DNA from 2 places in the Halanaerobium saccharolyticum subsp. saccharolyticum DSM 6643 genome. Region 1 is predicted to be linked to the other one. Evidence: riboswitches for the same ligand, from Rfam matches in the RefSeq annotation. Region 1 holds a riboswitch; the other holds the start of a gene.
What was found. Region 1 has a riboswitch for FMN ahead of HSACCH_RS06810 (ECF transporter S component). Riboswitches for the same ligand answer to the same signal wherever they lie in the genome.

Region 1 (16,383 bases):
GTACAACTTCTCCTCCTGCTGCTGCTTTAACTGGAGTTCGAGAAGGAACAGCAATATCTAAACCATTATGGAATAATCTTGTTTTTTTAATCGGATGAGTTCTCCAACCAAAATTAGAAGTAATCCGACCATTAACAGGCCAAATTAAAGAATTTCTAGCTAGATTAAATGGCCCACGTTGATAATCAGTAATAATTAACTCTTCACCAGCAACAATTCTGTCTCCATTCAAGTTATTAGCCCGCCGAATTGTATCTACATCAGTACCATACATTCGAGCAATAGTACTTAAAGCATCACCACGCCGAATTTTATGTACAATTTTATCAGCAGTAGTTGACTGCTTTTGTGAATTCTTAGCTTCTTTTTTAACATTTTTATTTGAAGCTTTTGAGTCAATAATTGGGAGCACTAGTTCCTGTCCAGCTTTAATAAAATCTGAACTGAGATTATTTGCATTCATTATCTCTTCAACAGGTAAGTTTCTACGCGCTGCAATTGCTGATAAAGTATCTCCCTTACGAACTGTATAATATACTTTAACATTTTCTGCTTCATTATTGGCAGAATTAACTGTGCTTTGATTTTGAGTATCAGCTTTAACTACTTTATCTCGTGGAATTTTCAAGTCCTGACCCGGTTTAATTCTGGCAGAACTCATATTATTGAATTTCATAATCTTTTTTACACTAGAATTTCTTGACCTAGCAATTCCTGACAGAGTATCTCCATTATCCACCACATATAATTCATAAGATACTTTCTCAGAAATCATTTTCTTCAATAACTGACGGGTATTATCACCAGCAATTCCATCAACACTAAGATTTTGGCTCTTTTGAAAATTTTTCACTGAATTTTCAGTACCCTTCCCAAAAATGCCATCCGGTGATACATTATATCCCAAAATTTTTAAATATTTTTGAATTTCCATTACATCTCTTCCACGATCATTCAATTTAACCTGAAAAGCTGAGGCTGTAATAGTTATTGACAAAAGAAAAACTAATAAAATTATTAGTGTAGTTAAATAGTTATTTTTTTCCATATCTCCCCTCCTTTCTCCATTATATTCTATTATATATAATTCTATATAAAAGTTAAATTTCCTTTTTATATTTTCCTTTTTTGTTTAAATTTATAAAATTATTCTGTCTAAGGGCCTCATATATAATTATAGAAACTGAATTAGAAAGATTTAATGACCTTAATTTATCCTTCATTGGAATTCTAATACAACGATTTAAATTTGCTTCCAACAAATCTTCTGGTAATCCTGCTGTTTCTTTACCAAATAAAAAATAATCATTTTCCTGATATTCAAAATCAGAATAAGCAGCTGCGGCTTTGGTAGTTGCATAAAAAAAGCGTCCTCCCTGATTCACTTTAAAAAAATGATCTAAATTATCATAATAACTTATATCTAATTTATTCCAGTAATCAAGACCTGCTCTTTTTAAATATTTGTCTGAAGTTGAAAAGCCTAAGGGTTTAACTAAATGAAGTTTAGAATCCGTTACAGCACAGGTTCTAGCTATATTACCAGTATTTTGTGGAATTTCTGGTTCAACAAGTACTATATTCAATATATTGTTCCTCCTTGGGGCAAGCCCACTTTAGTTCAAAATTATTATCAGCTATATCTTTTTGACTAAATATTTATTACTAATCCATCATAGGCTGGACTTAAATGGTCTGGTAGATAATCATCCAATTTTTGATGATCTAATCTATGAGAAATATGAGTTAAATATCCATGTTTTAAGTCTAATTTATTAACTAATTCAACAGCCTGGTCTACAGACATATGAGTGGGATGTTCTTCAAAACGAAGTGCATCAACAGCGGCATATTCAATCCCCTCCAAAAGTTCTAAGGAACTTTCAGGTATTTTACTACAATCTGTTAAATAAGCAAAATTATTAATTCTATAAGCTAAAATTTGATTATCACCGTGATAAATTGGAACCGACTTAACCTTTAGATCTCTAAAAGTTAATTCTTTTTCTATTTCCTTTAGTATAACCTGAGGTACTCCTCCACCTGGATTTTTATCTGAAAAAATATAGGGGAAAACTCTTTTAATAGCTTTTAGAGTTTTTGTATCTCCATAAACTGGCATTTCTTTACCTTGAAACCAGTTTAAAGCTCTTATATCATCAAAACCCATAATATGATCTGCATGGGCATGAGTCATCAAAACCGAATCTACATTTTTTATATTATTATTAATCAATTCCAATCTCATCTCAGGCGGAGTATCTATCAATAAATTATATTCTTTGCTTTTAATATGAATTGATGTCCGCATTCTTTTATTTTTTGGATTGCTAGATTGACAAATCTCGCAATCACAGGCAATAACAGGTACCCCATGAGAGGTTCCTGTTCCTAAAAATGTTATCTGCAAAAAAACATCTCCTCTCATAAAAATTTTATCTCAATTTTGGGGTGTTTGTCAAACTTATTCTGCTAACTGTTCTTGTTTTATTAAAGCCTTACTCCTTAGGAAGTTAGCAAGTTTTTTATAAACTAAAACAGTAATCACAGAATTAATAACTGCCTTACTTAAATTAAATGGTAAAATCCCCGGCAGCATCATCTGTAAAACTTGTTCCCTAGGAATTCCATAAAAGATAGGATTAAAAATTAAATTTGCTCCGGCCATCACAACAGTCATGGCAATTGAACCAATAACTAAGCCTTTGACAGCTCCTATTCTATTATGGTGCTGCTGATAAAAATAACCAGCTGTTCCGGCGAATACACCGGTAGCTAGAAAATGCATAAAAGCTCCAAATGGACCCCCCAAACCTGTAAATACAGCCATTAAAATAGATAAAATGAAAGTTGCCCCTATTGCTGCACCAGGACCAAATAAAAACGCAATTATTAATATTGGGATATCACCTGGCTCATATATTAAAAATGGCAAAAACATTGGGAAACGAATTATTAGCATTAAAACTAAAGAAAAAGCTGCTAAAACTGCGGTTGTAGTGATTTTTTTAGTATCCATTCTCTATCTCCTTTTATTTATATTTATTATCTTCATTTTTTGACAAAAAAATTAGCCCTGCTAAAAACAGGGCTTCTAATTCATTTAATCTTCTTTATTCCGGACTTTACCGTCGGTACTGGAATTTCACCAGTTCAGCTGAAGCTCGTGGACTATACCACCGGTTAGGAATTGCTTAAAACTCACCTTACCCTGAAGATAATATTTTATTGTTAATATAATTATAAATAATATTTGCTATAAAAGCAAATTATTGTTCTAATCATATTTAATTATCTCTACACCAGGATAAAAATGTTTAATAATTTCTTTATAATCCCAGCCTGCAGCGCCCATGCCAGCTGAAGCTGATTGATCAAGTCCTAGGTTATGTCCCCAACCAGCTCCATAAATATATAAATCTTTTAAATATCCATTTTGATCATAATGACTGTTAAAATAAAAGCGACTGCTTTTTAAACCTCCTAAAACTCTTCTAATTCGCGAAACACTATAATTTTCTTCACTTTGATCACTATAGATTGTTAAAGAAGTAATTGTACCGCCTTGAGCCCGTTCCTTAATTTCTATTTTCCTGATTTTATCTAAACCGCTGCGGTATTCTATTATTTCAGCTGGAACTCTTAACTGCCAACGATAATTACTGCTTCCATAATCTTTAGAGTATGATTCAGGTGAATTAAGAAGCCAATTTTGAAAATCTGCTGGTGCTAAAGGAAAATTATAATTATCCTCTTTCATCTGATTAGAACCCCTTAAATAAGGCAAATCGGCTGACCAGATTTGATCACTTCGCTCTGTATAACCACCACTATTACTGCTGAAAACAGCTTCAATAATTTCACCTTCAAAAACAGCACTTTCTCCCTGAGTCGATAAAACAGCCTCAGTAGTACGGTGGTGCTCACTCATAATACCATTATAAGCCGCACAGTGCACACTAGAACAAAGATCATAGCCATCATTGCTGTGTCTACCTAAATTATTTAAGGTGTAACTTCTAGCAGCCACCGCCTGAGCTTTTAAAGCTTCCATCGGCCAACTGGCATAAATTTCAGATGGAACAACAGAAATTAAATAAGGAGTTAATTCTACCTGATTTATTAAAGTAAATTCTTCTCCTTCTCCTTTAATTATCATATTACCTCTGTACTGTCTGTTGCCGCTTCCCTGCCAGAAATAGCCTTCTCCATAGCTAATATTATAAACATAAAAAGATGAGTTTTTATGACTGCTGTATATTTGATATTCTAATTTAGAGTCTCCGAGTTTAATTTTTTCATTATTACTGCTTAGATAAATTGAATTAGATTCCAGCTCCAGCAGATAATTTTTTTTAGCCTCACCTCTAAATATAACTTTTTCATTATAAACAATCGAAAAAGGATCTGAGTATTGAAACAGAAGCTTTTTATTATTCTCCTGAAGTCCAATCCTCAGCATTTGTGTTATTTCCTGTTCAGTTAGTTCAGCTACCTGCTGCCAAGAAGCTTTTAAAGCAAAAGGATCAATAGCTTCTGGATCATCTTCTTCTTTTTTTGGCTTTAATTCTGGATATTTTTTCTGATAAAAATTAATTTTTTGATATGCAAGTTGCTTAAACAAACCATAAGCAAGAGTTCGCTGCCAGTAATTATAAGCTTTTATTTCTTCGCCTGCATTTTCGAGCATTTGAGCCATATCTTTATACAAATAACTTTGAGCTTTATTTGCTTGATAAGCCTTTTGATAATCATTAAATGCTGCTAAATAATTATTTTGTAATTTATTTAATTCGGCCTTTAACAGATAAAACCCTGAATCATTTATCTTTAAATCGCTCATTTTCTGTAAATATTCTTCTGCAATTTTATAATTTTTTAATTCTAGATGATTTTGAATTAAATAATAATATTTTCGGAAAAGAAAATCAGCAGTTTGTGCTTTGGATTCAGCTTCAGTTTCAGTTTTAATCTTATTTTCTAAAATATAATTAGAAGCTAAGCTATTATTAAGCTCATAAAAATTAACAGCTAATTTAAAATAATCATTATTGTCATTACTTAAAATAGCAGTTTCCAATAAAATTTTATTTTCTGCTTCCAATTTATTTTGATCACTATAAACCACAGCTAAATTTCTCCTGGCCTCTAAATTATAAGGTGCAAGTTCAATAATCTGCTGATAATAATATTCTGCAGAATCATAGCGGCCTTCGTAAAATGCTTCTTTTGCCAATTCGAAGAAGTCATTTATATTTCTATCTCTGCTATCCTGGGCCATCATTATGGTACTTTTATCTGCTTCCTCAAAATAATAATCGAAAATTGGTATAAAAATACCGATTAAGACAGCAGAGATAATAATCAATCGTAAATATTTTTTCATCAAATACAACTCCCTGTTTAAAGAAGATTACTAGCAATCTCAGCAAGTTCTGATCTTTCACCTTCTTTTAACATAACATGACCTGCAATTTTTTGGTCATGAAATTTATGCGCTAGATAATTTAAACCGTTTTTATGAAAATTCAAATATGGATTATCAATCTGGAATGGATCACCAGTGAAAATTAGTTTTGAATTTTCTCCAGCTCTGGTTACTATAGTTTTGACCTCATGTAAGGATAAGTTTTGTGCCTCATCAATAATAATAAACTGATCTGGCACTGATCTACCTCTAATATAGGTTAATGCTTCAATCTGAATTAAATCCTTATCTAATAATTTTTGATAGGCATATTTTGCATCTTTATTTCGGTGAACTATAAAATCTAAGTTATCAAAGATCGGCTTCATCCAGGGACCCATTTTTTCTTCAACATCACCTGGTAAAAAACCAAGTTCCTTACCCATTGGTTGAATAGGTCTGGCAACTAATAATTTTGAAAAAGCTTTTTCATCAACTACTCTGTCTAAACCTGCAGCAATCGCTAATAATGTTTTACCAGTTCCAGCTTTACCTGAAACAGTTACCAGCTTGATTTCATCATCGAGCAGCAATTCAAGAGCCATCTGTTGTTCTCTATTTCTAGCTCTGATTTTAGCAGGCTGATTCTTGTTATAGCGCAGAGGCACTAAATTTTCACCATCAAAACGGGCCAGTGCAGTATTTTTATTTCTATCATCAGCTGTTAATTGTACAAATTCATTTGGATATAAAGAATCATCAAGCTGATCAAGTTCTGCTAAAGAAATTTTTTCTTCTTCATAAAATTTATCGATCAACTTGAAACTACACATTATTTCTTTAAAGCCCGAATAAACTTCTTCTTCTTTTAAACGGCTGGAATTATGCTCTTCTGCCTGTAATCCATATGCATCACAGATTAAACGCAAGTTAATATCATCGGAAATCATAATAACTTTTCTGTCAGTATTTTTTTCCTGCAGGTGGATAGCAGTAGAAATAATTCTGTTATCCATTTTGCTGGAGCTTAAACCCTGAGGTAATTCTAATTTACCATTAATTACAATCTTAACTGTACCACCAGATTCTAATTCCACACCCTCGTTTAAATTACCGTTATTTCTTAGTTCTTCTAAAATCCTGGAACTTTCGCGAGCATTAAAACCTAAATCTGAACTTTTGGTTTTCAAATTATCAATTTCTTCTAAAACAGCGAGTGGAATAACAACATCATTGTCCTCAAAACTATAAATAGCACGAGGGTCATTCAGAAGTACATTTGTATCTAAGACAAATATTTTTTTCATTTTTGCTTCCTCCCTCAAATTTATTTATTTTGATAATATCTACATAAGTGACTGGCAAAACAATTTTCACAATCAGGATTTTGAGCTTTACAGATAGCTCTTCCATGATCTATTAACCAATGGTGAAAATCAATCCAATACTTTTTTGGTATCAACTCAGTTAATTCCTTTTCGGTTTGATCAACATTTTTACCACTGCTTAAGCCAAGGCGCTCTGAAACTCTAAACACATGTGTATCAACCGGGAAAGCTGCCTTCGAAAAAGCATTTGCCAAAACAACATTAGCAGTTTTTCTACCTACTCCTGAAAGTTTAAGCAGTTCTTTGCGAGTTTCGGGAACCTTGCCTTTAAACTCATCCAATAATATTCTACATGTTTTTAAAATATATTTAGCTTTATTTCTATAAAGACCTATACTGTTGATTTTCTTTTCTAATTCTTTTTGACTAAGTTTTAATAAATCTTGTGGTGTATTATATTTTTTAAAGAGTTCTTTTGTTACTTTATTAACCTGAACATCTGTAGTTTGAGCCGATAAAATTGTTGCAATTAAAAGTTCAAATGAACTTTTATGCTTTAAAGCTGTACCAGGTTCAGGATAGTTTTCAGAAAATAATTCTACTAGTTTTTCTACTTTTTCTTCTTTATTTAATTTTATAGTCAATTTACTGCCTCCTGTGAGAATTATTCTTAATACTATTTTACTTTAAATTGTCTAAAAAATAAAGCTTGATTTTTTAAATATCTCAAATGTTCATAGTATCTAGACATAAATAAGAAAAAATGATAGTATTATAAAAAGGATAAATAAAAAAATTTATATTACAATTTATATTACAAAAAGATTAAATTTATTAAATGAGGTGTTAGGCTATGAAATATAATTTCGGTATAGATATTGATGGAGTTTTGACAGATGAGGGTCCAGATAACAATAGTATTTGGCAGCAAAAAATGAATGAATTCTTTGAGAGAGAAATTACTCTAAAAGAATATACTTACGATCTTGCTAAAGCATTTGCTATTAATAATCAGGAATTAAATGATTTTATTCAGGCAAAAATAGAAGAAGTATACAGCAGTGTAAAACCAATAAATAAAGCAAGAGAAATCCTAGCTGAATTAGAAAAAGAGGGTCATCGTTTAATTCTAATTACAGCCCGACATGAAGAACATCGTTCTTTAACTGAAAAATGGTTAAATGATCATAATATTCCCTATCATGAACTGTATCATGAACATGATAAAGCTCCTTTAGCTGCAAAAAAGAACATTTCTTTATTTATTGACGATAAAAAAGAAAATGCCTTAGAAATCGCAGCTAAAGATATTCCAGTATTTTTAGTTAGTAAATATCATAATTATGATTTTAATGGTAATAATAAGATTACAAAAGTTAATAATTGGGATGAAATTAAAGAAAATATTGAATTATTCATCTCTAAAGACGCTCATGCCAGTAAACTCTCTTAGGATTGAAGTAAATGGGACTTCATTATCAGGTATAGCCTTAAAGTTACTTAGTATTTCAAGTAATCGCTGTGCCTGATGATAATTCTTATTTGTTTTATCTATCTGCTTTAATAATGGCTCTACATAATTTTTTAAAACAGACAACTCATAGATTAAAGCTGAATTAAACATTGCATCAGCATTTTCTTGATACGGGAAAATATTTTTTTCCTCTCCTCTACGCACACTCTGCCACAAATTTAAGGTGTCGGTCGCTGATAAATTACGATATTGATTGTCCCTTACGATTCTTCTAATTAGTCTAGTATCAGTTGTGGGAATTCTATTATGACAGTCTATATTAAGCTGAGTTAAAGCACTAATATAGATTTTGAATTTTAAATCCTGTGGAATCACTTCAGTCATTTTATCATTTAACCCATGTATACCCTCAATTAAAATCGGTTGATCATCATCTAGCTTTAAAAACCTACCACTCTTTTCTCTAATTCCCTTTTCAAAATTAAAACGAGGTAATTGAACTTCTTCTCCCTGAATTAATTTTAAAAGATGATCATTGAACAATTCCAGGTTAATAGCTTCAATTGATTCAAAATCAGGGTCACCATTTTCATCTAAAGGCGTATTTTCCCTGTTTACAAAATAATCATCACCAGAAATCTGAACTGGACGCAAACCATTAATTTTTAACTGGGTTGATAGCCGATGAGTAAAAGTTGTCTTGCCAGATGAAGTTGGTCCAGCAATTAAAATTATTTTGTTCCTGGGCATCCCACTTTTAATTCTATCTGCAATCGCTGCAATCTTTTTTTCATGCAGTGCTTCTGATATTCTAATTAATTCATTATATTCCTGAGCCTCTATAACCTGATTTAATTCTACTACATTATTCACCCCAAGAATTTCCCCTAGCCTCTCATACTCTAAAAATATATTGGCTAATTTAGGCTGCTCAATAAATTTAGGAACCTTTTTATTACTAAAGAACTTAGGAAAAAGCAATACAAAACCAGGAATTCTTAAATGCAGATCAAATTCTTTTAAATATGAAGTCGAAGGAACCATATTATAATAAAAATAATCATAGTAACCATCTAATTCATAAAGAGTATAATAGTCTTTCTGCTGCTGCCGAATCAATTCACTTCTAAAAGAACAATTTTCATTTTTTATTATTTCTAAAACTTTTTCCTTTTTTAGTTTATGTTTTTTTATTTTATGATCAGCTGCAATTAGTTCTTCCATTCTTTTTTTTAATTTTACCAAATCACTTTTATTTAAGCTCTGTTTATTTTTTAGCTCACAATAGATGCCGTTGCTAATAGAAATTTCGATTTCTAAAACAGATTCCGGAAACAGTTCATAAATAGCTTTTGCCATTACTAAATAAAGGCTTCTTCTATAAATTCTATTACCTAATTCAGAGCTTATACTAACTGTTTTAATTTCAGCATCTCGATCAAGCTCTTCGTTCAAATCATAGACTTCATTCTCTATAATAACAGCCATAATATCTTCTTTATTTGAAATATCACTTACTGCTATTATATCTTCAATACTACTCTTTTCTATTATCTTTAATTTTTGATTATTTAATTTAATATCCATGATTTTCCTCCTTTGCTGCTAATATATTTTTTATTTTATTTTTATATTCTTTATTATTTTCTTGAGCTATATGTTTTTCGATAACACCCTTTGCCTCTTTAAAATCTATTTCCAACAATGAAAGGGCCGCATAATATCGAATAACAGGAGAATTATCATTTAATTTTTCTTTAATCAAATTAAAATACTTTAATTCTTTTAGGTTAGCTGCTGCAAGCATTGCATTGCGAATTAGAATTCTGCTTCCCCGCCAGGTTATTGCTGTATTAGCTAATTCTTCTGGGAGCTCTTTGCGTTCTAAATTAAGAAAATATTGTAGTCCTTTGTCAAAAATCATTAATTCTGATGCTGTTAATTTATCTGCCTTTTTATTATATGGACAGACATCTTTACAATCATCACAGCCCCAGATATGATGGCCAATTTTTTTGATTTCAGCTTCTGAAAGTATTCCCTTTTTTTGAGTTAAATAAGCTGTGCATTCTTCTGCAGCCAATAAATATTCTGATTTCAAAGCATCAACTTGGCAGTTATCAATACAGCGTCTGCAGTCTCCACAATCGTCAGCAAGAGGTTGATCTTTAGTTATTTCTAAATCTGTAAAAATTTCTCCTAAAAATAAATTAGAACCCAATTCAGGATTAATCAAAAGTGTGTTTTTTCCAATAAAGCCTATTCCTGCTTTCCTGGCCAGAGCTTTTTCTAAAAAAGGAGCTTCATCTACAAATATTTTATAATTGAAGCTTTTATTCAATTTTTTTTGCAGCCTGGCTGCCAATTTTTCTAATTTATTTTCAAGATAAACATGGTAATCTTCTATTGTTACATAATTAGATAAAAAAGGATTAGTTCCATTTTTATTATAACTGACAGCAGCCACAATTATTGACTTTAAATTTGGAAAATGAAAAGCTGGATTTGTTAATTCTGCAATATCCTGATTAGCAAATGGTTGCGGCCAGTATTTATCTTTGCTTCTTTTTTCTAATATTTTTCGTTCTTGCTTTAATTCTCCATTATCAGTTATACGACAAAGATCAATATTTAATTTAGCAGCACATTCTTTAACTAAATTATTAATCTGCATCTAACTTTAACTCCTTCTCTTTTTTAAATAAATATAGACTGTAAATTATACCTGCAGCTGCTGAGAGTATAGACCAGAAAAAATACATGCTTTCTCCTCCAGCTAACTGATAAATTTTTCCACCAATCAAACTGCCGGAGATAGCACTTAACCCCATAAAAACACCTGCATAAATATTTTGACCAGTTGCTCTAAATTTTTCTCCACTTATTTTATTAACATAATCAACTCCGACTGCAAAAAAGAGCCCAAAAGTAATACTATGCAGCAGCTGTGAAAACAAAATCATTGGTGTATAAGGAAACAAAGAAAGCAGCAGCCAGCGAATAATAAAGCCTATACTAATAACTACAATTATCTTGCTAAATTTATTATTTTTAATTATTTTATCAGAAAAGAAGAAGGCCAAAATTTCACTTGCAGATGAAATAGTTAAGGCAACTCCTACTAAAAATTCCCCGCCACCATTAGCAATAATATATAGTGGAAAATAACTGTAATTAGCATTCATTGAAGTCTGCAGTATAAAAACAAAAAACAAAAAATAAAGTAACCTTTTCTTTTTAAATATCTTAATGAAATCTCCCGGATTTAAGACTTCAATTTCTCTCTCACTTTTAGGAAGAAATTTTAATAAAATCATAGATAAAATTAGTACAACTGCATAAACATAAAATAAATTTGCTGAAGAAGTAGCCTCTAAAAAATAACCCATTACAGAGACTGAAAGCATGTACCCTGCAGAACCCCAAAGTCTAAATTTACCATAAAAATTAGAATTATCCCCGAGATAATCTAATAAAAGGCTATCAGATAGAGGCACAATTGGATTTTGAAATAAAGTATAAAAAAACATAAGCAGCATTAAAATTTTAAATGACGTTGTCTGAGGAAATAAAATAACAGTTAAAAAAGTACCGGTTAGAGTAATATATAAAACTTTTTTATTTTCATGAAAATAATCAGTTAAAAACCCCCAAAAAGGCATCAGCAGCAGAGCAAAAATTCTTGGTATAGCATTTACTAAACCAATTTGAAAAGAATCAAGCCCCGCATCCTGAAAATAAATATTAAAATACCCAAAAGCTGCCATAGTAATATAAAATATGAAATTATAAAGCTTAAAAGCCAAAAAAATCAGTCCTCATTTAAAATTATTGATTCAACCATTAGATCTTTATTAAATATTTTATCTGAATATGACAGCAGTTCTTCTAGAGTAATATTATCAATTATGGAAGCTAGATCAAAAATATCGATTCCCAAGCGGCGATAATTAATAAATTCAGCAGCCAGATGGCTGAAATTATTGAATAATCTAATATAACTTCCTTGATATTTTCGCTTAATCCTTTCAAAATTTTCTTTAATTTCATCATGATCAATATCAACTAGTTTTTCCTTTATTTTTGAACGCATTAAATCAGGACGATTACTTTCTCCATGTAAATGTACATAAGCATAATCAGGTTTTTTACGGTAAGTGCAGGAAAAACTATTGTCGATTATTCCCTGCTCTAAAAGCTGATTATAATTTTTACTACTGCGGCCAAAAACAATATCCAAGAGAAGATTTACGATATATTCTTTTTTGATGGTTTCAGTTGGTTTTTCCCTCTTAATTGGATCTTTAAAAGCAATCTGAACCATTGGTCGCGAAATATTCATTTTTTCTTTTACTAACTTTTTAGCTACACTCTCCGGCTCCTCTTTAATAATTCTGACAGGATTTTTAAAATGTGGAAAATTCTTTTTTGCTTGATGTTCTCTAATTAAATCAATAATCCGATCTGAATCAAGATCTCCAATTAAAATCAGGTCCATATTAGAAGGTAAATAAAAGTTATAGTAGCAGATATATAAATCCTCTGGAGTAATTGACATTACACTTTCTTCGGTCCCTGCTATATCATTTTTTACAGGATGTTTTGAATAAAGAGCTGATAACAGGTTGAAATATGATTTCCAGTAAGGATTATCCTGATACATTTTAATCTCTTGGACAATAATGCCCTGCTCTTTTTTTACATTTTCTTCACTGAAATATGGATCTTGTACAAATTCAATTAAATTAATTAAAGAATCTTCGAAGTTGCTGCTGCTGGAAAATAAATAGTTTGTACTGTCGAAGTTAGTGTAAGCATTAGCAGAAGCACCCAGGTCAGCAAATTTATCAAAAATACTTTTTTCTTTATCCTCAAAAAGCTGATGTTCTAAAAAATGGGCAATACCTAAGGGCATATTTCTTTTGCGACCATTTTTAACATCAATAAATTCTATATCATTTGAACCAAAATTTACTGAAAGCATTGCATATTGTTTAACATAATCTTTTTTAGGAAATATGTATATATTTAACCCATTATCTAATTTAGTTTTCACTAATCTTTCATCCATAGCTTTATTATAAATATTTTCCAAATTGATCAACCCTCACTTTTTAATAAATATACAGTGTCTAACTTTATTTTCTTTGCAACAGAAATAATATCATCTCTGCTGACTTTTTCTACTTCAGCAATAGTTTTATTAATTGACTCATTTTTGTTATTAACCAGGCTTAAAAGATAATGTGCAGCAAGCGATCTATTGCTATCCAGATCTTGTTTCAATTGATTTATAATACTTTTTTTAGAACGTGCAAATTCTTCTTGACTGAATTCACCTTTAGTTATTTTAGAAATTTCTTTTTTTACTAATTCCAATACTTCTTCCTGATTCTCAGAATTAATACCACTGTTTATCAAAAATAAACCTTTAGTGGTTTCTATAGAAGAACTAACATAATAGGCTAAACTTCTCTTTTCTCTAATTTCACGGAATAGTTTAGAGTGAGTTGAACCCCCAATTAAACTATTAAAAACTAAAAGAGAGTAATAAGCTGAATCTTTTCTAGTGATTCCAGTTCTAAATCCAATAGACATTCTTGCTTGATTAATTTTCATTTCCTGCTGATAAAAGTCAAGCTCTTTATCTCGATAGATTACTTCTGTACTATCATCAAAAATATCTTGACCTGCACTCATTTTAGTTTTTTCAATTATCTGATCAACAAATGCGCTCTTAAAATTACCAATCAAAAAAAGTGAACGTTTTGCCTCGTTAATAATTTTCTGATAATGATTAAATAATTCCTGGTTTGTTATTTCTGAAAGTGCAGAAACAGATCCCATTTTATATATACTATATTTTTCATTTTTGCACATTTTCTTTAAACAGTTTTCAACTGCAAAACTATATTTATCATTGATTAAAGATAATATATCCTGCTTTAATATTTTTATTTCTTGTTCAAAATAATTATTTTTAAATTTACCCTTTTCAATTAATGGATTAAAAATTATATCATTTAATAATTCAAAAGCATTTTCAGTTAAATTACTTTTATGAGTTAAAAACTTTTCATTAACCATTTCCAAAGAAAATCTTAAAATCTGATTTTCCCCTCGTTTTAAAATATTAGAACTCATATTTGAACCATATAAATTTTCCAGCTCTGTCTTTATTAACTGATTATTATTATAATGCTCTGATCCCCTCTCTAAAATTGAGGGAATCAAAGCATTCATCGCTGCCTCTTTTTCGTTCTTAAGAGGCAGCATGAAATATATCTGGATTAGATTTGTTTTGAATTTATCTGTTGCCAGATGATGCAAATTAAATCTATTTTGTTTGGTTTTAAATTCTAAATCATTCATAAATAATTACTCTCCTGTTCCGGATAATTGATTTAAGACTTCTCCTAATTGATTTATAGTTTCACCGTAGGTAGCAAAATCGCCATTTTGCAAAGCCTCTTCAGCTTGCTTATATAAGCTTGTTGCTTCATTGATGAGTTCCTGGCTGCTAGCAGACATTAAGTCTAAATCGGACTCATCGTCAACTTGCTGATCTTGACGCTGCTGATCAGTTTGGCCTTCTGCATCCAGACCGGTATCTTCAACTGCTACACCTGTTTCTTCCTGCAGTTCTTTTACATCTTCTTCTGGTACTGCCAATCCTGCACCTTCTTCAAACATTGCTTTTAAAGCTTCTTCTAAGTTTTCTCTCATTATTATTTTATTTTTGTAAGAGAGGATTACTCTTCTTAATTCTGGAATACCTCCACTATCTGCCTGAAGGAAGATAGGCTCAACATATAAAACACTGTTGTTAACAGGTATAACTAGTAAATTTCCTCTGATAACATTTGAACCCTGCTGGCTCCAGAGAGTTAGAAGTTGAGAAATTTCAGATTCCTGATCAATTCTAGACTCAATTTGACTTGGACCATAAACAAGCTGATCTTTAGGAAATCTATAAGCAAATAATTCTCCATAATTCTCTCCATCATTTCGAGCAGCCATCCAGGCAATCATATTATTTCTATTAGAGGGAGTAAAGGGAGTCATTAGAATAAATTCTGCCTCTTCTTCTCCGGGTAGCTGATTCATTATATAGTAAGGCTCGACCGGAATTGTTGACCCTTGATAATTTTCTTGAGGAATTGACCATACATCCTCACGATTATAATAGACTACCGGATCTTCCATATGGTAATTACTGTATATTTGAGACTGTATTTTAAATAAATCCTGTGGATAACGTATATGCTTTTTGATTGAATCAGGCATTTGATCGAATGATTTAAATAGATCATCAAAAATCTTCGAATAAGTCTCAGCAATTGGATCACTTTCATCAACAATATAATAATCTAAGGTTCCATTATAAGCATCAACAACTACTTTTATTGAATTGCGCACATAATTATCTCTATTATTATATGGTTGTGAATAGGGATAGCTACTTGTTGTAGTATAGGCATCATAAATCCAGAATAATCTACCTTCCGCATTTACAATATAAGGGTCACTATCATATTTAAGAAATGGTGCTGCCTTTCTAACTCTTTGATGAATATTACGCTCATACATTATCTGACTCTGGTCATTGATATCATCAGATAATAAAATCTTCATTGTATTAAAACGCAGAGCAAAAAGTGACTTTCTGAATAAATTTGGAAGACCTACACCACCAGTACCTTCATACTCTGTAAATACATTTTCAGAACCCATTGGGTAATGAAATTCAGTTTCGTTTGTATTAACAATTACATAATTATTTGTTTTTTCTCCATAATAAATTGAACTGTTATCTAAATTAATATTCTGATTGTTACTTTTAGGTGGAATATCTTGAATTAAAAATTCTGGCTGACCATTATCTCTCACTTTACCGGTTGGACTCATTGTAACACCCAGACCATGAGTATATTTTAAAGTTTTATTAACCCACGTTTGAGCCTGTTGTGCCAGTGAATTTTGATCTAGCTCTCTAGCACCAAGCATTACCTGAGTATAGTCATCACCCAGCTGATAACGATCGATATCAATGTCTTCAAAAGTATAGTACTGTCTTAAAGCCTGTAGTTGATTATAAGTGTCTTGAAGAGGTCTATGATCCCAGAGTCTAATATTATTAACCACAGTTTCATATTCCATTAATTCTTCATAAG
Region 2 (16,383 bases), on a different contig from region 1:
TTTATCCTAAAAATAAAAATTATGCTTTTAAAACTAATGATATGTCAGAGTTTAATTCTATTATTAAAGCCCTAAAAGCTAAAGATTATCAATTTTTAGCTTTTCACGGAAATAAGGGGGATTTCTTTTATCGAGATCAAGCTTATCCGGAAATAGGATTTGATAAATTCTATCATAAAGATTACTTTACAACCCAAGATGCTAAAATAGGCACAGAAAGTTATTTAGGCATTAATGACTATGATTTTTTTGACCAATCTATTGATTATCTGCAAAAAGCTAAAGAACCATTTTTTGCTTTTTATATCACTGTGACCAGCCATACTCCTTTTGATTTTTATCCAAAAGAATACAGTCAAAAAATATTTGATGATTTAAAACCAACTATTGTAAAAGATTATTTTAATTCAGTTTATTTTACTGATCAGGCAATTGAACACTTTTTTGAACGTTTAAAAGCAAAAGGCTTATATCAAGATACTCTCTTTGTTTTTTATTCTGATCACAGTTCTGATATAAAAAAAGAAAGCTATCATTCAGCTGATAATTTTGTAATGGAAGCTAATGTTAAGGAACCAGAAAATATTCCTCTAATGATTTTTCATCCGAAACTTGACTCTGAAAAAATAACTAAAACTGGAACTCATACTGATATTGCACCAACTGTTTTGGATATTTTAGGTTATAAAGAAAAACCAAAAGGCTTTTTAGGGGTTTCATTATTAAAAGAAAAAGAAAATCCAGTTCTTTTTTTACATGAAACCCCCCAAATTTTATATAATAACAATTTATTTTTAAGAATGCCAATGAGTCCAGAAGAAAAAAATGAATTTAAAAGAATAGCATATAAAAATGAAAAAAGCAAAGAAATTTCTTTACCAGAAACGGAAAAAGAGAGGATGTTAAAGATAATAGATTATATGCAAAATATTATGAAAAAAAATATTATAAAAAAAGATTCATAATAAATTAGGGGGAGAAAAAATGAAAAAATTCTTTAAAAAGATATCAACTTATCTTTTGTTGATGTTATTTGTGGCTGCAATTATTTTTGCAATTAATTACTATTATGGACAAAAAATAGCTGAAGATGTAAAATTAGAAATTACAGAAATAGCGGAGACAAATAATTATCAGCTTCGTTTTTTAGAAGTAGAGAGTAATCCATTATTACAAAAAATTAATATCAGAGATTTAAATTTAACTAAAGCTGACGAATTTAATCTAATTATTAATCAGGCAGAAGTTAATTTTAGCTGGCAGCAAATACTAAATTATATTCGCAGTCAAGATCTTGAACTTGATAAAAATTTAGATAGTGATATTGCTCAAATTAATTATTCAAATTTAAATGATAATTATCAAATAAATATTAAAGAAGCTAAGCTTAAATACCAGGGTAATTTACCAGAAGAAAAGCTTTCGGAGATAATAAATGAAGAAAATTTGCAGCTTTTATTAGAAAATGACCATCAATTAGATTTTACTGCAGCTGAATTGAAATATGATTTTCCCTATTATAGACGTTATGGTTTAAATGATGAGGAATGGAATAAATTATCAACTTTTAATAACTTTGTACTGCGGACAAATTATGATCAAGAGACTAGAGCCTATAATGTTGAAGAATTTAATTTGAGTAGTGAAGTTTTAAAAATGATTTATAATTTTGATTCAGTAATTAATTATGAAGATGAGTCTCAACAAATTGTTTTTGAAGAGATAAGTGGAAAATATGATTTTCTTTTAACAGCAGAAGATTTAGATTTTAATGCTAATACACTTTATCAAGATTTAGAATTTAAACAAATTAACTTTAATGGAAATTTTGATCTTTTAAATGAAGAAGAAAGATTGAAGGCTAATCAGCTTGATTTTAATTTAAACTTAAAAGAATTCAAACTGGTATTGACAGAAATTTTAGCTAAAGAGTTAAACAAAAATAGTTTCGGTATCTTGGCTGAAAATAATCAATTTGAGATCTTAATTAACGAGTTTAATTATCAGCAGGAATATAGTTATCCGAATGGAAGCAGTAGTTCGGAATTGGACTCATCTATGCTTAAAGCTGAGTTTAAAGCAGAATATAATTACAGTCAGGAAATACCTTATATTAGTACTGCCGAATTAAGATATAAACCTCAAACTGCTAAGGCAGAACAGCTTAATTCTTTTCTGCAGCTTGCTTTAGGCGAAAAAATAACTAAAGATGAAGCTGGCTATTATCAATTGAAATTCTGGGGCCAAATAGATGATTTGAACTTTGAATAAGCTAAATTAGATATTTTTTGTTGTTTTAAAAAATGAATTATATAATATTTTGTGAAAACACTTTACAAGTTCTATTTAAAATGCTAAAATATAACTAGAAAATTTAATATAACTAACGAGGATGGGTGAGATTCCCTACCGGTGGTAAAAGTCCACAAATCCATTTGGATTGATCTGATGCAATGCAGAACCGACAGTAAAGTCTGGAAGGGAGTTAGGTTATAGGTTTATTAATCTAATTTGTTTATTTACTATTTTATTTATTTAAAATGTTAAATAAACTTAGATAATATACTTATATTATAATATTTGACTATTAAAGTCCTTCCAGTTTTGGAGGGGCTTTTTTTTAATTGTAAAATTAACTTCAAATTTTTAGATTTATTTATAGGGAGGTATATGATGCAGAAATTTTCTGATGCTGATCAAAGATATATGGCAAGAGCTTTAGAATTAGCAAAATTGGGTGAGGGCAGCACATCTCCTAACCCGATGGTTGGAGCAGTAGTTGTCAAAGATGGAAAGATAGTGGGTGAAGGTTATCACCAGAAATATGGTGGCCCTCATGCCGAAGTTTTTGCAATAGAAGAAGCGGGAGAAAAAGCTATAGGAGCAGATATTTATGTAAGTCTTGAACCATGCAGTCATTACGGCAAAACTCCTCCCTGTGCTCAAAAGCTGATTGATACTGGAATAAAAAGAGCAATTATTGCGATGGTTGATCCCAATCCAGATGTTGCCGGCAGAGGGATTGAAATGCTTAGAGAAGCAGGAATTGAAGTAGAGCTTGGACTATTAAAAAAGGAAGCTCAAAATTTAAATGAAATTTTCTTAAAATATATTCAAAGTGATTATCCTTTTGTTTATTTAAAAAAAGCTCAGACTTTGGATGGCTATATTGCAAGTTCAAGTGGGGATTCAAAATGGATTACAAATTCAGCTGCCCGACTGGAAGGGCATAAGTTAAGGCACCGATCAGATGCAATTATGGTAGGGATTGGAACAGTACTAGCAGATGATCCTTCTTTAACAGCAAGATTAGAATCAAAAAAAGGGATTGATCCTATCCGAATAATTCTAGATCCATTATTAGAAATACCACTTACTGCAAAAATTATAAATCAAAAATCAACGGCTAAAACTCTAATTATTACAGCAGATAATTTAAATAACTCAGCTGCTCAAATAAAAAAAGAAAAATTATTAAAAAAGAAAAAGGTAGAAATTCTAGATTTTGAAACAGATAATACAAACTATTTTAATTTAAAAAAACTGTTAATGCAGTTAAGGGAAAGAAAAATCAGCAGTATTTTGGTTGAAGGTGGAGCAAAGTTGAGTCATACGTTTTTAAAAGAAAATCTGGTTGATAAATTTTACTATTTTATTGCACCTAAGATCTATGGTGGCAGTGATGGTATAGCTTCTTTCTGTGGAGAAGGGCCAAAAATGATGTCAGATGCAGTGGAATTAGAAATTTTAGAGCAAAAAAATATTGATAATAATATTTTATTAATAGCCAAAAAAAAATAATATAATTTAAAAATGGAATAGAATCTACAAGGAGGTGGGCCAATTGTTTAGCGGCATCATTCAAGAAAAAGGGAAATTTATCCGCAAATTTAAGGGTAATAATAAATATCAACTTGAAATAAAGGCAAAAAAAGTTTTAGAAAATATAAAAAAAGGAGACAGCATAGCTGTCAATGGAGTCTGTCTGACAGCTGTTGATTATGGCAGCGATTATTTTAGAGCTGATGTAATGCCTGAAACACTTAAAGCAACTAATTTAGGTGATCTACAGCGGGATTCAATTTTAAATTTAGAACAGTCATTAAAAGCTAATGATTTTATCGGCGGTCATTTTGTTACAGGACATGTAGATTCAACAGCAGTAGTAAGATCAATTAAGAGAGAAAACAATGCTCAAATAATAAAAATGGAAGTGGACCAGCAAACAGAAAAATTTATAGTTCATAAGGGTTCAGTTGCTCTCAATGGAGTCAGCCTGACAGTAATGGGGATCAAAAATGGGATTTTAACAATATCCTTGATTCCAGAGAGCTGGTCAGAAACCAATTTATCACTTTTAAGTGCTGGAGATATAGTTAATATCGAGACAGATATGCTGGGGAAATATGTTTATAAGATGCTAAATAATTCAAGTGAACAGGATCAGAAAAAAAGCAAAATATCCGAAAGTTTTTTAGCTGAAAATGGATTTATCTAATCTAGAAAAAATTGAATTTTTTAAAATATTATTATGTAAAAATTATAAAATAATTTCATAAATATATAAATAATCTGAAAGGAGAGTTGAAATGGATAAAATTGAAGCTGCAATAGAAGATATAAAAGCTGGAAAAATGATAGTAGTTGTTGACGATGAAGATCGGGAAAATGAGGGTGATTTATTAATGGCAGCTGAAAAGGTAGATAGAGAGGCCATTAATTTTATGATCACAGAGGCTAGAGGTCTTGTCTGCACCCCCGTAGAAAAAGAGGTAAGTAAAAGACTTGATTTAGAAATGATGGTAGAAAAAAATACAGAATCTCATGGAACAGCTTTTACTGTCTCAGTTGATCATAAAGATGTTACGACTGGAATTTCGGCGCAGGAAAGAGCATTAACTATTCAAAAACTTGTTGATTCTGATTCAAAGGCGGAAGATTTTATGAGACCTGGTCACATCTTTCCTTTAGTTGCAAAAAAAGGGGGAGTTTTGAGAAGAGCAGGTCATACTGAGGCAGCTGTTGATTTAGCTAGATTGGCAGGTCTAAAACCAGCAGGAGTAATTTGTGAAATAATCAAGGAAGATGGAGAAATGGGGAGGCTGCCTTATTTAAAAAAATTCGCTCAAAAATATGATTTAAAGTTAATCTCAATTGAGGATTTAATTAACTACAGAAAGCAAAAAGATAAACTTATAAGTCTAGAGGCAGAGGCAGAACTGCCAACTGATTATGGTGATTTTAAAATTAAAGTATTTACAACAAATATTGATGATAAAGAGCATATAGCTATTATTAAAGGAGATATAAAGGATCAAGAAGATGTTTTAGTTAGAGTTCATTCTCAATGTATTACAGGAGATATTTTTGCTTCCAAAAGATGTGATTGTGGTGAACAGCTGGCAGCTGCTTTACAACTTATTGAAGATGAAGGTAGTGGAGTAGTTTTATATATGCGTCAGGAAGGAAGAGGGATTGGCTTAGCAAATAAAATCAAAGCATATAAGCTTCAAGATCAAGGAATGGATACTGTAGAGGCGAACGTGGCTCTAGGTTTTGATCCAGATTTAAGAGATTATGGTATAGGAGCTCAGATATTGACTGAACTTGGCTTATCAACAATTCGTCTACTGACAAATAATCCCACTAAAATTGTCGGTCTGGAAGGCTATGGTTTAAAAGTAACTGAAAGAATTCCTTTAGAAATAGACCCTAATCAGGAAAATGAATTTTATTTAAAAGTTAAGAAAGATAAAATGGGTCACCTCCTGGATTTTGATCATTAAAGCAGAGTTGATTTAGAAGATAAAAATCAATTTTTTTAAACTTGTTTTGATCTGATAAAAATAAATAATTAAAAATTTAAGCAGCTAAAATATTAACAAACAAAATATTAAAATAATTTAAAAGGAGAATGATAATAATGAGAACTATTGAAGGAAAATTAAATGCAGCGGGAATGAAAACTGCAATTATAGTAGGTCGTTTTAATGAATTTATATCAGGGAAACTACTTGAAGGGGCAGTAGACGCTTTAAAAAGACATGGGATGGATGAGCAGGATATTGATGTAGTCTGGGTTCCTGGAGCTTTTGAAATACCCTTAACAGCCAAGAAATTAGCTGTTAAAGAAGAATATGATGGAGTTATTGCTTTAGGTGCAGTCATTAGAGGTGAAACTCCTCATTTTGATTATGTATCTGCAGAAGTTTCAAAAGGAGTTGCTGGTGTGGGACTTGATACTGAAAAACCAGTTATATTTGGAGTTCTAACAACCGACACGATTGAGCAGGCAATTTCAAGAGCAGGTACTAAATCTGGTAATAAAGGTTATGATGCAGCAGTTTCCATGATTGAAATGGTAAATCTTTTTAAAGAAATTGAATAAATTTAAACTATCCTCTTTAGTGAAGAAATTTTGATTGATCTAAAGAGGATTTTCTGATTTATCTTTATTGAATTAAAGTTGGAAATTATGTATACTAATATACAAATAGAGATAAAATGAAGGTAGGTTAGATAATGCAGAGGAAAAAACATTTTTCATTTTTAAAAAATGAAATTAAAAATATAAATATCAAAGATTTTAAAGACAATAAGTTTTTTATTTTACTAAACAGTTTTTATTTACTAACTGCAGTTCTTTTAATTTTGAGTAATTCGATAAATATTAAGAGCTTTAACTTGTCATTTGATACAATACGAGGATTAATATCTCAAATACAGATTTTAATACTTTTGTATTTAAGTTTAAAATTTAATAAAATTGGTATCGTATCTGCTTTAATTTTAAATGTTTTTTCACAATCTTCAATGATTGCAATTATGATTATGGAAAACACATTTGTATATATGCCTGGTATTATTGCTTATTCAACATTTTTAATTGTTATCTTTTTGATTTATAATTACCAGCAAGAAATAAATCTAAAGGTTGAGGAGTTAGAAAAAGAAAAAGAAAAACTTAAACATTTAGCATATTATGATAGTTTAACTGAGATTGCTAATAGAGAAATGTTGATCAAAGAACTTGACCAGCTATCAGTAATAGCCAAAAATAATTCAGCAAGTTATAAATTAATCATTATTGATTTTAAAAATTTCAAAAGAATAAATGAATCCTGGGGCTTTGAAATCGGAGATTATATTTTAAAAGAAAGTGCCAATCGATTAAAAAATATAGTTACCGGATCTGATTTAATTGGACGCCTGGGTGGAGATGAATTTGCAGTTATAGTTCACAGAGAATTAACTGAAAAAGAGTTAAATAGATATATTAGAAGTATAAAAAGAGAACTTGAAAAACCATATAGATATGATAATCAAGAAGTAGTTTTAAATAGTAATTTTGGTATTTCAAGTTTTCCGCAAGATGGTAAAAACAGTAAGGAAATAATTAGAAGTGCTGATATTGCTATGTATAAGGCAAAAAATAGTATAGAAAAAGAAATAGAGTTCTTTTCCAAGCACATGGAAAAAGAAGTAGTAATGAATGTGCAAATGGAAGATGCTTTAAAAAAAGCTCTCAAAAATCAAGAGTTTTTTCTTATGTTTCAGCCTCAGTATAAAACTGATGGCAAACATTTAAGAGGTTTTGAAGTGCTTTTAAGATGGCATTCATCAGAACTGGGAACTGTTAGCCCGGCAAAGTTTATTCCTGAAGCCGAAAAAACTGGATTGATCAAAGAAATAGGTGAGTGGGTAATCAGAAAAGCTATTAAGAGATTTAATGATTTAGAAAAATATTTTGATAAAAAATTAGTTTTATCTATCAATATTTCAGTAGTTCAGCTGACAGAGCCAGGATTTTTAGAACAAGTAAAGGATATAATAGATTCAGAAGGTTTGAATGGTTTCAGACTTGAATTTGAAATAACAGAATCCCATTTCATTTCAGATCAGGAGCATGTAATAGATGTCTTATATAAGCTTAAAGATTTGGGGATTAATATTGCCTTAGATGATTTTGGCACAGGTTATGCTTCCTTGAGTCATTTACAGCATATACCACTTGATATTTTAAAAATTGATAAATCTTTTATTGATTTAATAGCTAATAATTCAAATAAAGAAAAAATGATGGTGGTGCCTTTAATAGAAATGTCCCATCAATGGGGGATAGAAGTTGTTGCAGAAGGAGTAGAAACAATAGATCAACTTCATTATCTGGAGGATCATAATTGTGATTATTTACAGGGCTTTCTTTTTAATAAACCTTTAACTGAAGCTCAAATCATTGAATCTTTTTAGTGTGGATTTTCAGCATGTTGATAAATAAGATATAAAGTTAAAAATGAAAAAAAGAAGTGGAGTGATTTTATGTCAGGGATCAAATGGAAAAAATTATTAAGTGGTACAGATGTTAGAGGTAAGGCAATTTCAGATCAGAAAAAAAAGGCTAATTTAACAGAAGATGCTGCTGCTGGTATTGGTTTTTCTTTTGTAAAGTGGCTTGCAGTTGAATTAGATAAAGAGGCCAAAGAACTTAAGATAGCAGTTGGGCATGATTCTAGATTAAGTGCTGATAAATTAAAAAAAGCTCTTGCCAAAGGTATGGAAATTGCAGGTGCAGAGTGTTTAAGTGCAGATCTAGCTTCAACTCCTGCCATGTTTATGTCAACAGTTTTAGCAGGACATCAGTATGATGGAGCAATTATGATTACAGCAAGTCATTTACCTTCTGATAAAAATGGATTTAAGTTTTTTACTAAAAAAGGTGGATTGGAAAAGGAAAATGTAATAGAAATTCTTGATATTGCTGCTGCTAATGAAAGTGAATTTTTAAATAAAAGTGACTCAAAAATTGATGATCTTAAAAGTATTAATTTAATTTCTGATTATGCTGAACACATTAAAAGTATCATTCGCCAGAATTTAAATCCTGAGGTTAATCAGCAAAAACCTCTGGCTGGATTCAAAATTATAGTTGATGCAGGAAACGGATCAGGTGGTTTTTTTGCAGATAAAATACTAAAAGATCTGGGAGCAGACACTGAAGGTAGTCAATTTTTAGAACCAGATGGTAACTTCCCAAATCATGCACCAAATCCGGAAAATAAGGAAGCCATGCATTCAACTCAAAAAGCTGTTTTAAATAATAATGCTGATTTAGGAATCATATTTGATACAGATGTTGATCGGGCTGCAGTAGTAGACAGCAGTGGTCAGGAAATTAATAGAAACAAATTGATTGCTCTGGCATCTACAATTGTTTTAGAAAATAATCCAGGAGCAACTATTGTTACTGATTCAGTTACTTCTGTTGGTTTAAAAGATTTTATTGAAAACAAATTAAAAGGAGTACACCATCGTTTTAAAAGAGGCTATAAAAATGTAATCAATGAAGCAAAAAGACTGGAAGCAGAAGGAACTAAGGCTCCACTTGCAATAGAAACTTCTGGTCATGCAGCCTTTAAAGAAAATTATTTTCTTGATGATGGGGCCTATTTAGTTGCAAAAATATTAATTAAAATGGCAAATTTAAATGCAGAATCAGAGAAAAAAATTGGTGAGCTAATTTCAGATTTAGAAGAAGCTGAAATTAAAGAGGAATATAGAATGAATATTGACTTAGATGATTTCAAAGATTATGGCCAAAGTATATTAGATGATTTAAAAGGGTTTGTTGCGCAAAAAGAAGGCTGGCAAATTGCACCAAAAAATTACCAGGGAGTACGAGTAAATTGTGGTGGTAATGATTGGTTTTTACTCAGAATGTCTTTGCATGATCCAGTATTAGTTTTAAATATAGAATGTGATCAACAGCAAAGCTTAAAAAATATTTTGAAAAATATTAGAGGATTTTTAAATAACTATGATAAACTGCAAATTGATATTATAGATTAATTGATATTATAGTTCAAATTTCATATAATTGTTAATGGAAAACTTCTAGAATATAATAAAAATTTATTTTATGGGGGTTTCAAAATGAAGTATAATTATCTAGGAAATTCGAACCTTAAGGTTTCTGCAGTTGGTTTAGGAACTTGGGCTTATGGTAATGATACATTCGGTAAGGTTGAAGACCAGCAGTCAATTAAAGCAATTAGAGCTGCAGTTGATTCTGGTATAAATCTAATTGACACTGCTCCTGCCTATGGTGATGGTCATGCAGAAGAAGTGGTCGGCAGGGCAATTGAAGGAATAAGAGATCAAGTTATTATTGCTTCTAAATGTGGTACTCACCGAGAAGGCGAAAAATATGTTATGGATTTAAGTCCTCAAAGAATTAGAAAAGAAATGGAAAACTCTTTAAGACGATTAAATGTAGAACAGATAGATATTTATCAAATTCATTGGCCAGATCCAGATACTCCTTTAAAAGAAAGTGTAGAAGAATTATTAAAGTTGAAACAAGAAGGTAAATTCAAATATCTTGCAGTGTGTAATTTTGGGGAAGAATTACTGAAGGAAATTTCAGAGATGACTGATATAATTTCATTACAGCCTCAATATTCATTACTCAAAAGAGATATTGAAAATAAAACAATTCCTTATATTTTAGATAACAATTTAGGAATTTTAAGTTATGGAACTCTTGGTGGCGGTATTTTGAGCGGAAAATATGAAGAAAGACCTCAATTTGATGATGAAAAAGACAATAGAGCTGGGTTTTATCCATTCTTTAGAAAAGAAAATTGGGATCAGACACAAAGCTTAATTAAACTAATAAAAGAAATTGCTGATAAGCATAATCAAAGTCCTGCTCAAGTAGCAATCAATTGGGCAATTAATCGTTCTGGTGTTACAACTGCTTTAGTTGGTGCAAAAAGCGAAAAACAGGCGCGCGAAAATGCAGCAGCAGCAGATTTTAAATTAAGTGGAGAAGAAATGATTGCTTTAACTAAAAAATCAGATGAAGTTATTAAAAATTTAAAGGTTTAAACTAGATATTAAAAATAAACCCCCGAGTTAATTTACTCGGGGTTTTTAATTGGTTTGCTCCGTAAATTATTCTGATTTATCTGTTTCAGAGTTTTCCTTCTTTTCAGCTGCTTTATCTTTTTTTTCTTTATTAGCTTCTATTTTATCGATTAATTCAGGTACTTTTTCTATCAATTTATCCAGAGAGCTTTTATTTTTAACGGGCATCATTTCTACATCGCTGCCCCTAATTACTAAAATAGCATCAGAGGAAATTTTGCAGCCGACTCCTCCACCGCCTCCTCCAGAATTATCTTCTTCTCCAATTCCACCGCCGAGGCCAAAAGATGCTGTAATAATAGGAATTAATTTTACATCTCCCACCTCAATTATTTCCCCAATCACTGTTTCAGTTTTTAAAAAATTATCAAGCTTATCATACATAGACTCCAGAACTTTTTCAGTGCTTTGCATTAGAATCATCCTTTCTTATATTTTAATTGATAGAGGCTCCAAAAAAATTTCAAACTTTTAAGTGATAGAATGAATTTAAAAACCTGCCAGATAATTTTAATTGGTATTATTTTGCCACCTGCATAAGCTTCAGCTTCAAAAATCACCTCCTGCCAGTTGATTCTGGCTTTAATATCTGGATAATCAAATAACTCTTTAAAGGTGTAATAATAGGCTAGAAAAAGACCATTGAAATAAGGGTCAGCAAAGGAAAAAACAAAGTTTAATTTTAAATAATCCATTTTTAGATTTTTTATAATTTCTACAATAAATTTAAAAATATGATTTAAAAATTCTTTATTAATGAGTTTAAAATAAAATTTAAATCCAGCCTTTTCTCTTTTTTCTTTTTTATCTACAGTAGTTTTATTTATTATTTTTTCTTTAATTATTTTTTTTGATTTATTTTCAATAAATCCAGCTATTTTATTATTATCATCTAAATTAAATTCTTTTTTTAAGTTAAAGATTTCTAAGTCTATATATTTTTTGTTAGTATCACCTTTAAAAATAACTTTTAAAAAAATTACCGAAACGGAAAAGCTATAAATCAAATTTTCTTTAAATTTGAAGCTTAAAGCATAGTGATAGGGAAAAGTTATCAACAAAACAATTAAGAAAATTAAGAAAATTATAAATAAAAACAAAAACTGCAGCAATTTAATTTCCCCCTTTCCCCATTTATATTATATCTAAAAAAAGAATGTTTGTATAGTTAAATAATTAATAGACATCAACAGTTACTTTCGATATAATAAACTATAGTTACCAGTTTAGAAGTAAAATTTTAGTGGAGGTAGAGAGTATGGAGTATATTAGTACAAGAAATAATTATAAAAAAGTTAATTCAGCTGCAGCAATTAGTTTAGGGATGGTTCCAGAAGGTGGATTATTTGTACCTAAGCAAATTACTGAATTTACTACAGAAAAAATAATGGCAATGAAAAATAAGGATTATCAAGAGCTTGCAGTTTGGATTTTTAAAGAGTTTTTAAGTGATTTTACTGAAGCAGAAATAAAGGAATCAGTTGCTGAAGCTTATAATAGCGATAATTTTCCTGTTGAAGAAAAAACTCCTTTAGTTAAATTGAACGATAATACTTATATTTTAGAATTATGGCATGGTCCAACTGCAGCTTTTAAAGATATGGCACTACAGATTTTACCACAGCTGCTGTTGAAATCAGTTGAAAAATTAGAAATTAAAAATGAAATTGTAATTTTAGTTGCTACTTCTGGTGATACAGGCAAAGCTGCTCTAGAAGGTTTTAAAGATTTAGAGGGAGTTAAAATTATTGTTTTTTATCCCGAAGATGGTGTCAGCAGAGTTCAGGAAGATCAGATGAAAACAACAACTGGTAATAATACAGCAGTGGTTTCTTTAAAAGGAAATTTTGATGATTGCCAAACAGCTGTGAAAGAGATTTTTGCAGATAAAGATTTTAAAGCAAAAATGGAAAATAATAATTATCAATTTTCCTCAGCAAATTCTATCAATTGGGGGCGACTACTGCCGCAGATTGTATATTATTTTAAAGCATATTTTGATACAATTAAGCAAAATGGAATTAAGGCAGGAGAAAAGATTAATATAACTGTTCCAACAGGTAACTTTGGTAATATCCTGGCTGGGTATTATGCTTATAAAATGGGTTTACCTGTTAACAAATTTATCTGTGCTTCAAATGATAATAAAGTGTTAACCGACTTTTTTGAAACTGGAGTTTACGATATTGAAAGAGATTTTATAAAAACAATCAGTCCTTCAATGGATATTTTGATTTCTTCAAATTTGGAACGATTTTTATTTGAAATGACTGATCATGACAGCCAAAAAATATGTAACTGGTATCAAGAGCTTAAGCAAAATAATAAATTTGAAATTGATCAGCAGACAAAAGAAAAAATGCAAAATCTTTTCAGCGGTCATTATTGTACTGAAGCTGAGGCAAAAACTCAAATAAAATCAACTTATGATAAATTTAATTATTTGCTTGATCCACATACAGCTGTAGCTGTGAATTCTACAAAAAAATATCGAAAACAAAATCATGATTTAAAAACAGCTGTAATTACTTCAACTGCAAATCCATATAAATTTAGTCGGGCTGTTTTAGAATCCTTAAAAGAAGAAAAATTATCTAAAGATGAATATAGGATTATCGAGGAGTTAGAAGAATTAACTGCTGTTGAAATTCATAGAGGAATCAAAGATTTAGAAAATAAGCAGAGCCGACATGATCATAGTTCAAATAAAGATTCTCTCAAAGAAAAGATAACTGAGATTCTTGAACTTAACTAATGAAACAGGGGAAATATTTTGCTTTTTTTGATCTAATCTATAACTTAAGAATATGATAATAGGAGACTAAAAATGGTACTGTTCATGTCTTATCTACCACTTTGGAAAGAAGCTTTAACTCTTGCCTGGCCGGTAATGCTAAATCACATATTTACTACAGCAATGAGAACAACAGATATGATATTAATGGGGTATTTTGGTCCGGCTGCAGTTACCGCTGTTGGACTGGGAGATGTCTGGGAAAGTATCATTTTAAGAATTGCACTTGGTTTGGGAACCGGGAGTATTTCCTTAATTTCTCAAGAAAGCGGAACAAATACGGCTGCTGCAGAGGCCAATAAAGATACAATATTGTCTCAGGTAATTTTAATTTCATTTATTATCGGAATTCCTTTTGTTTTTATCGCTTTCTTTTTTGCAGAAAAAATGATTTCGATACTGGGGGCTGCGCCTAGAGTTATAGAGCTTGGAGCTCAGTATCTTTTAATAATTTTTGCAGCCGCTCCTTTTAGAATCATTGCAATTGTTGCTGCTAGGGCCCTGCAGGGAAGTGGAGATACCAGAACGCCAATGGTTGTCGAGATTTTTTCAAACTTGATTAACATTATTTTGTCAGTTGGATTATCTCTGGGAATTGGGATTTTTCCTCAAATTGGTGTGCCTGGGGTAGGTATCGGAACCTTTACTGCTAAAACAATGTCAGCGATTATATATATTTTAATTTTTTTAAGTCCTAAAAGTGAATTTAATTTAAAAAACCCTATCAAAAATTTTAATTTTATTTTAATTAAACAATTATTTAAAGTAAGTTCACCTAAAATTGCTCAAGGGCTTTATCAAAGTTTTATTACTTTTCCTTTTAATTCTATTGTACTTCTTTTTGGAACAGAAGCTGCAGCCGCCTACCACATCGCTCGTAGAGTTTTCCAACAGTTGATAGCGCCAATGCACCGCTCATATTATACGGTAACTGCTATTTTGAGCGGACAAAAAATTGGGGCAGCTAAAATAGAAGAAAGCAAAAAAACAGTTGAGGCGATGTTAATTTTGACAATTGTATCTATTGGAAGTTTTTCACTTTTAATCTATTTTGGATCACCTGATTTAGTTAGATTATTTGGTGATAATCCAGAAACCTTAAAAATTGCTGTTCGATTTTTAAAAGCCTTAAGCCTTGGAGGGCCAGTTATTACTATTTATGGAGTTTTAGCCGGTCATTTAAATGGGGCTGGAAATACTAATTCAGCTTTTTTTGCAAATGTGATCTCCCAAACTTTATTAAAACTTGCTTTGGCTTATTTACTTGCTGTATATTTTGAGCTTGGATTACTTGGTATTTTAATAGCTCTTCCAGCTGATTTTTTTGGTCGAGCAATCTGGGTAGGAAGAAAATATTTAAGTAATGACTGGATAGCCGAAGCTGATATTCTAATTTCTGAAAGAAGAAAATATAGTAATTAATGCAGGTTAAAATGGTTTTAGATAGAATTATATAACGAGGTGAAAATAGTGGATTTTAAGCAGACTGAAATAAAAGATATTCCTCAGATAATGGAGATTATAAAAGCTGCTCAAAATTATTTAAAGAGTAAAGGCATTGATCAGTGGCAGAATAATTATCCAAACTCTGAAACACTAAAAGAAGATATAAAAAATAATAATTCCTATATTATTACAGATGGAGATAAAATTATTGCAGTCGCAGCAATAATTTTTGGTGATGATCCTACTTACGATTATATAGAAGGTGGCAAATGGTTGAGTTCAGGCAATTATGGAGTTATTCATCGAGCAGCAGTTATAAAAGAATATAAGGGGCGAGGTATTGCCTCAGAAATATTTTCACAAACTTTTGAGTTTGCAAAAAAGAGAGGGATTACAAGTATTCGAATTGATACACATCCAGATAATGAAGCGATGAAGCGGGCAATAAAAAAAGAAAAATTTAATTATTGTGGTATTATTTATACAGAATCTGGTGGTAAAAGATTAGCTTATGAAAAAATATTATAATTTTTAAAGAAAAATAAAATATAGTTATTTTATCGTCTTAGAAAGGAGAATTTAATGAAAGATTTAAAGTACCTAAAACTTTTATCAGAACAGTTTCCAAACATTCCTGAAGTTAGTACTGAAATTATTAACTTGAAGGCTATTTTAAACCTACCAAAAAGCACTGAACACTTTTTAACTGACTTACATGGAGAAGCTGAGGCTTTTAAATATATGTTAAAAACAGCTTCTGGTGTTATTGAATATAAGATAGATCAAATTTTTGGCGATGAATTAAAAGATACTGAAAAAAGAGAGCTGGCAACTTTAATTTTTTATCCTAAATCAAAGATGAAAGAACTAGATGAAAGAGGTGGGATACCACCGGAATGGTATAAAGAAGCCTTAGATTATATGGTGCGTATTTCTCAAGAAGTTTCTTCGATCTATACCAGATCAAAGGTTAGAAAAGCTTTACCAGAAAAATTTGCTTATATTATCGAGGAGCTGCTGCATATTAAAGTATGTGATCCCAATAAAAAAGATTATAAAAATCAAATTTTGACAACTATAATTGAGGTTGGACAGGCTAAAGATTTTATTATAGCATTATCAGAGTTAATTCAGAGTTTTGCAGTTGATAAACTCCATATTATCGGTGATATTTATGATCGAGGACCTTCTCCAGATATTATTATGGATGTTTTAAA

Region 2: linked by a shared signal. The riboswitch ahead of ribD (bifunctional diaminohydroxyphosphoribosylaminopyrimidine deaminase/5-amino-6-(5-phosphoribosylamino)uracil reductase RibD) and the one ahead of HSACCH_RS06810 (ECF transporter S component) in region 1 are both predicted to bind FMN.

What each region holds. Positions count from the first base shown of each region.
Region 1 is NZ_CAUI01000015.1:314,748-331,130, forward strand. It holds gene HSACCH_RS06795 (LysM peptidoglycan-binding domain-containing protein) at 1-1,048, opposite strand, end outside; gene trmL (tRNA (uridine(34)/cytosine(34)/5-carboxymethylaminomethyluridine(34)-2'-O)-methyltransferase TrmL) at 1,101-1,586, opposite strand; gene HSACCH_RS06805 (MBL fold metallo-hydrolase) at 1,652-2,410, opposite strand; gene HSACCH_RS06810 (ECF transporter S component) at 2,465-3,019, opposite strand; FMN riboswitch at 3,103-3,223, opposite strand; gene HSACCH_RS06815 (SpoIID/LytB domain-containing protein) at 3,278-5,386, opposite strand; gene HSACCH_RS06820 (PhoH family protein) at 5,404-6,714, opposite strand; gene nth (endonuclease III) at 6,735-7,379, opposite strand; gene HSACCH_RS06830 (5' nucleotidase, NT5C type) at 7,589-8,188, shown strand; gene HSACCH_RS06835 (nucleoside kinase) at 8,147-9,796, opposite strand; gene queG (tRNA epoxyqueuosine(34) reductase QueG) at 9,786-10,883, opposite strand; gene HSACCH_RS06845 (MFS transporter) at 10,873-12,015, opposite strand; gene yfmH (EF-P 5-aminopentanol modification-associated protein YfmH) at 12,021-13,304, opposite strand; gene yfmF (EF-P 5-aminopentanol modification-associated protein YfmF) at 13,310-14,581, opposite strand; gene HSACCH_RS06860 (UPF0182 family membrane protein) at 14,588-16,383, opposite strand, start outside.
Region 2 is NZ_CAUI01000005.1:645,526-661,908, forward strand. It holds gene HSACCH_RS03430 (LTA synthase family protein) at 1-965, shown strand, start outside; gene HSACCH_RS03435 (hypothetical protein) at 985-2,271, shown strand; FMN riboswitch at 2,379-2,494, shown strand; gene ribD (bifunctional diaminohydroxyphosphoribosylaminopyrimidine deaminase/5-amino-6-(5-phosphoribosylamino)uracil reductase RibD) at 2,674-3,801, shown strand; gene ribE (riboflavin synthase) at 3,836-4,498, shown strand; gene HSACCH_RS03450 (bifunctional 3,4-dihydroxy-2-butanone-4-phosphate synthase/GTP cyclohydrolase II) at 4,590-5,786, shown strand; gene ribH (6,7-dimethyl-8-ribityllumazine synthase) at 5,924-6,388, shown strand; gene HSACCH_RS03460 (putative bifunctional diguanylate cyclase/phosphodiesterase) at 6,523-8,250, shown strand; gene HSACCH_RS03465 (phosphohexomutase domain-containing protein) at 8,320-9,846, shown strand; gene HSACCH_RS03470 (aldo/keto reductase) at 9,931-10,887, shown strand; gene HSACCH_RS03475 (GerW family sporulation protein) at 10,954-11,340, opposite strand; gene HSACCH_RS03480 (hypothetical protein) at 11,346-12,038, opposite strand; gene thrC (threonine synthase) at 12,185-13,681, shown strand; gene HSACCH_RS03490 (MATE family efflux transporter) at 13,754-15,142, shown strand; gene HSACCH_RS03495 (GNAT family N-acetyltransferase) at 15,191-15,694, shown strand; gene HSACCH_RS03500 (fructose-bisphosphatase class III) at 15,749-16,383, shown strand, end outside.